DNA from 2 places in the Micromonospora sp. NPDC005257 genome. Region 2 is predicted to be linked to the other one. Evidence: riboswitches for the same ligand, from Rfam matches in the RefSeq annotation. Region 2 holds a riboswitch; the other holds the start of a gene.

Evidence for each region. Region 2 has a riboswitch for thiamine pyrophosphate ahead of thiE (thiamine phosphate synthase). Riboswitches for the same ligand answer to the same signal wherever they lie in the genome.
Region 1: another riboswitch for thiamine pyrophosphate. It lies ahead of ACFYO8_RS27830 (ECF transporter S component); the one in region 2 lies ahead of thiE (thiamine phosphate synthase).

What each region holds. Positions count from the first base shown of each region.
Region 1 covers NZ_JBIAKL010000017.1:79,217-81,411, forward strand. The annotation lists gene ACFYO8_RS27825 (ABC transporter ATP-binding protein) at 1-476, opposite strand, end outside; gene ACFYO8_RS27830 (ECF transporter S component) at 589-1,179, opposite strand; TPP riboswitch at 1,255-1,361, opposite strand; gene ACFYO8_RS27835 (alpha/beta hydrolase) at 1,438-2,195, shown strand, end outside.
Region 2 covers NZ_JBIAKL010000002.1:162,960-165,154, reverse strand. The annotation lists gene ACFYO8_RS04225 (DUF559 domain-containing protein) at 1-635, opposite strand, end outside; TPP riboswitch at 753-864, shown strand; gene thiE (thiamine phosphate synthase) at 859-1,485, shown strand; gene thiO (glycine oxidase ThiO) at 1,479-2,195, shown strand, end outside.

The DNA.
Region 1 (2,195 bases), on a different contig from region 2:
AGCAGGCCGGGGCGGAGCGCGAGCGTGCCGGCCAGCGCCAGCCGCTGCTGCTCGCCGCCGCTGAGCGCGGCGGTCGGGCGGTCCCGGGGGTACGGGAAGCCGACCCGGTGCAGCGCCTCGTCGACGCGGGGCCAGATCTCGTCGGCCGGCACGCCCCGGTTCTCCAGCCCGAACGCGACGTCGTCGCCGGAGCGGGCCATCACGAGCTGGGTCTGCGGGTCCTGGAACAGGATGCCGACGCGCTCGCGGGCCTTGCGCGGATCCAGCCCGTCGATCTCGACGGTGCCCTCCTGCTCGCCGGAGTCCTCCGGCAGCAGCCCGGCGAGCGCGGCCAGCAAGGTGCTCTTGCCGGCTCCCGAGGGTCCGAGCAGCAGCACCCGCTCCCCGCTCTCCACCCGCAGATCCACCCCGCGCAGAGCCCACCGCTTGCGTCCCCCGTGCCGCCACCCGAACCCCCGCAGCACCACAGCGCTCACCGCGTCCCCCTCTCCGCTCTCCAGCCTGGGTGATCAAGGAGTTCGCGTCCGGAAAACCGTGCCCGGCGGACGCAAACTCCTTGATCGCCGGGGCGGGGCGGGGCGGGGCGGGCTAGACCAGGGCGCGGTCTCGGCCGGCGGGGAAGCGGTCCAGCACGCCGGTGTTCGCCAGCGCGCGGGTGAGGACGTGCGCGCCCAGGCCGGCGACGATCGTGGCGCTGACGATCGTGATCAGCGCGTACGGGAGGCGGTAGGAGGCGAAGTCGTACGCCTTGTTCCAGTAGACGAAGTCGAAGATCGCCGCACCGAGACCGGTCAGCGCACCGGCCAGCACCGCCACCGGCAGGCGGAACGAGCGGTACCGGAACGCGGCGAAGGCCAGCTCGGCGCCGATGCCCTGCATCAGGCCCTGGAGGATCACGATGCCCGCCCACTGGCTGCCCAGCAGGGCGGAGACGATCGCGGCAACCGTCTCGCAGTAGAGCGCGGCGCCCGGCTTGCGGATGATCAGGCCGGCGAGCACCGCCGGGATCAGCCACACGCCGTAGAGCACGGCCTGCGCCGGCGGGAAGAACGCGAACGCCGCGTCGGTGGCGCTCCAGAGCAGGCCCCAGGCCCAGAACACGACGCCGAAGGCGACGGCGATGACCGAGGCGACGACGATGTCGACGGTACGCCAGCGGTTGCTGTCGGTGTGGTTCACGGTTGGCTCCCAGTTCGTCGAGGTGAACCAGGAGAAGACGCACGCCGCGCCCGGTGGTCACCGGACGGCGACGCGGCTGGAGGTCGACCGAACTCCCTGCGCTGGCATTACCCAGATCAGGTTCGAGGGTCTGCGGGCACCGGCCCGCACTCTCAGCGCTGTGCGCTCCCCTGTCGGATGTGAAGTTGTCTCGTCGCAGACGCTAGCACCGACGACGGGCCCCGGCCCAGCAGGACGAGTGTCGGTATGGTGGCGATCATGCTGGTGGATGCGCGAGGACTGACGTTCGAGGTACGCGCCGGCGGCCCCGAGGACGGCGACCCGGTCCTGTTGCTGCACGGCTTCCCGCAGCACTCGGGCGAGTGGGACGCGGTCACGCCCGCGCTGCACGCCGCCGGGCTGCGCACGTACGCGCTCGACCAGCGCGGCTACTCGCCCGGCGCCCGTCCGGCCGGCGTCGGGGCGTACCGGATTCCGGAGCTGGTGGCCGACGCGGCGGCGGTGCTCGACGTGCTCGGGGTGAGCCGCGCGCACCTGGTCGGCCACGACTGGGGCGCGATCGTCGCCTGGGGCCTGGCGGCGGCGCGCCCGGAGCGGGTGCGGACGCTCACCGCGGTGTCGGTGCCGCACCCGGTCGCGATGGGGCACGCGCTCGCCACCGACGCGCGGCAGAAGGCCAAGTCCGCCTACATCACGTTGTTCCGCAAGCCCGGTACGGCGGAGAAGGTGCTGCTGGCGTGGAACGCCGCAGTGCTGCGCAAGATGCTCGGCGGGGTGGGCGACGCCGCCGCGGTGGCCCGGTACGCCGAGCCGATGCGCGAGCCGGGGGCGTTGACGGCGGCGCTGAACTGGTACCGCGCGATGACCGGGACGGACATGAAGGCGGTCGCCCCGGTCGGGGTACCCACCACGTTCGTCTGGAGCGACAAGGACGTGGCGATCGGCCGGACGGCCGCGCAGGCCTGCGCCGCGCACGTCACCGGCGACTACCGCTTCGTGACGCTGCCCGGCGTCAG
Region 2 (2,195 bases):
GGGCCGAGACCGGCGTCGAGGAGGAGCAGCCGCAGTCGCGTCTCCATCGGGGACTCGCTCAACGGCTCGGCCAGCGCCAGCACCTCGCGCAGCAGCGGAGCGCCCGGCCAGCCCGGCCGGTCGGCGGCGTAGGCCCGCAGGGCGGGCAGCTTCACGACCCGGCGACGCAGCAGCGCGTCGACGGCGACCAACGCCTCGGCGAGTGAGCCCTGTCGGCCCAGGTCGAACGCGGTACGCAGCGGGGTGGTGACCGGCAGACCGCCGACGAGGGTGCGGTCCCGCTCCGGCAGCGGCGACCGGACCAACCGCAACCGTGGGTGCGGTCGCAGTCGAGCAGCAGTCGGCAGCAGCACGGTGACCGGCGCGTCGCGGGTGAGCACGTCCGCGCCGAACAGCCAGGCGGCGCTGCGCCCCGCCAGCACGCCACCCGGAGGCAGGCGCAACGCCACCGCCTCGCACCACATCCGGTGGTCGTCGGCGCGGTGTCCGTCCCGGTGCACGTACACGTCCGGCAGCAGGCGGATCCACGTCGGCCCGCGCAGCATCGTCCAGGTGAGCAGCCCTTGGGAGACGGCGCGGCCGCCCCGGAACGGCAGGATCGCAAGGTTGCGCGGAACGCGGGCGGGAACGGACATCCGGGCAGCGTGTCGTGAGGAGACGGTCACCCGCTGTCCCAATCCGGCGGACGGCTGGTTCCTGGAAAAACCTCACCCGGCCTTCCGTACGGGCGGGAGGCGTCGTACGGTAGGCCGCAAGTAACCCACGGGAGCCCGGTGCGGACCGGGCTGAGAGGGGGGCTGGGAGCCCCCGACCGTCGAACCTGATCCGGGTAATGCCGGCGCAGGGAGGAGCGTTGCCGTGCTGTCCCTGGGACGACTGCATCTCGTCACCGACACCCGGCCGGGGCGTGACCCGCTCGCCGTGCTGCGTGCCGCCCTGCCGGTGGCCGGCGCCGAACTCGTCGTGCAGGTGCGCGTGGAGGACGACGCCACCGACCGGGAGGCGTACGAGCTGGCGTGCCGGGTGGCGCAGGAGTGCCGGCCGTACGGGGCACAGTGCCTGGTGAACGACCGGCTGCACGTGGCGCTGGCGGTGGGCGCCGCCGGTGGCCACGTCGGCGCGGACGACCTGCCCGTGGCCGCCGCGCGCCGGGTGCTCGGCCCGGACGCCGTGCTGGGCGCGACCGCCCGGGAGCCGGTGGGCGCCCGCGCGGCGGTGGACGCGGGCGCGAGCTACCTGGGCGTGGGCCCGTGTCACGTCACCACGACCAAGTCCGGCCTGCCGGATCCGATCGGCCCCGAGGGGGTACGCGCGGTCGCCGAGGCGGTGGGCGTGCCGATCATCGCGATCGGTGGGGTGACCGCCGCGGGTGTGCCGGCACTGCGGGCGGCCGGGGCGTACGGGGTGGCGGTGGTCGGCGCGCTCAGCACGGCCGCCGATCCCGCACACGCCGCGGCCGAGTTGATGCGGGCGCTGACGTGGTGAGAGAGGGCCCTTCCGCTACCGGAGGCGTTGACAGAGGGCCCGACGTGGCGGTGGTGGGCGCCGGGCCGGTCGGACTCGCCGTCGCGTGGCGGTGCGCGCAGCGCGGACTGCGTGTGGTGGTGCACGACGACCGGCCCGGTTCGGGCGCCTCGTCGGTGGCCGCCGGGATGCTCTCGCCGGTCGCCGAGGCGTACTTCGGTGAGCACGAGCTGACCGCCCTGCTCGTCGGGTCCGCCGCCCGCTGGCCCGGTTTCGCCGCCGAGCTGGCCGAGGCGAGCGGCGTCGACCTCGGCTACCGCACCGAGGGCACGCTCGTCGTCGGGCTCACCGCCGACGACCTGGCCGAGGCGGGGCGGCTGTGGTCGTACCAACGGGGTCTGGGACTGCCGATCACGCCGCTGCGCCCCTCGGAGCTGCGCGACCGCGAGCCGGCGCTGGCGCCGCGCGTGCGCGGTGGCGCGGTGGCCCCCGGCGACCACCAGGTCGACCCGCGCCGGCTGGTCGCGGCGCTGCGCACGGCCGCCGGACGGGCCGGGGTGGAGCTGCGCCCGGCCCGCGTCGGCGCGCTGTCCGAGGTGGACGCCCGGGTCACCGTGGTCGCGGCCGGTTGCGGCGCGGCGGCGCTGACCGGTCTGCCGGTCCGCCCGGTGAAGGGCCAGGTGCTGCGGCTGCGCGCGCCCGGTGGCGGTCCGCCGGCCTTCCGGCACGTG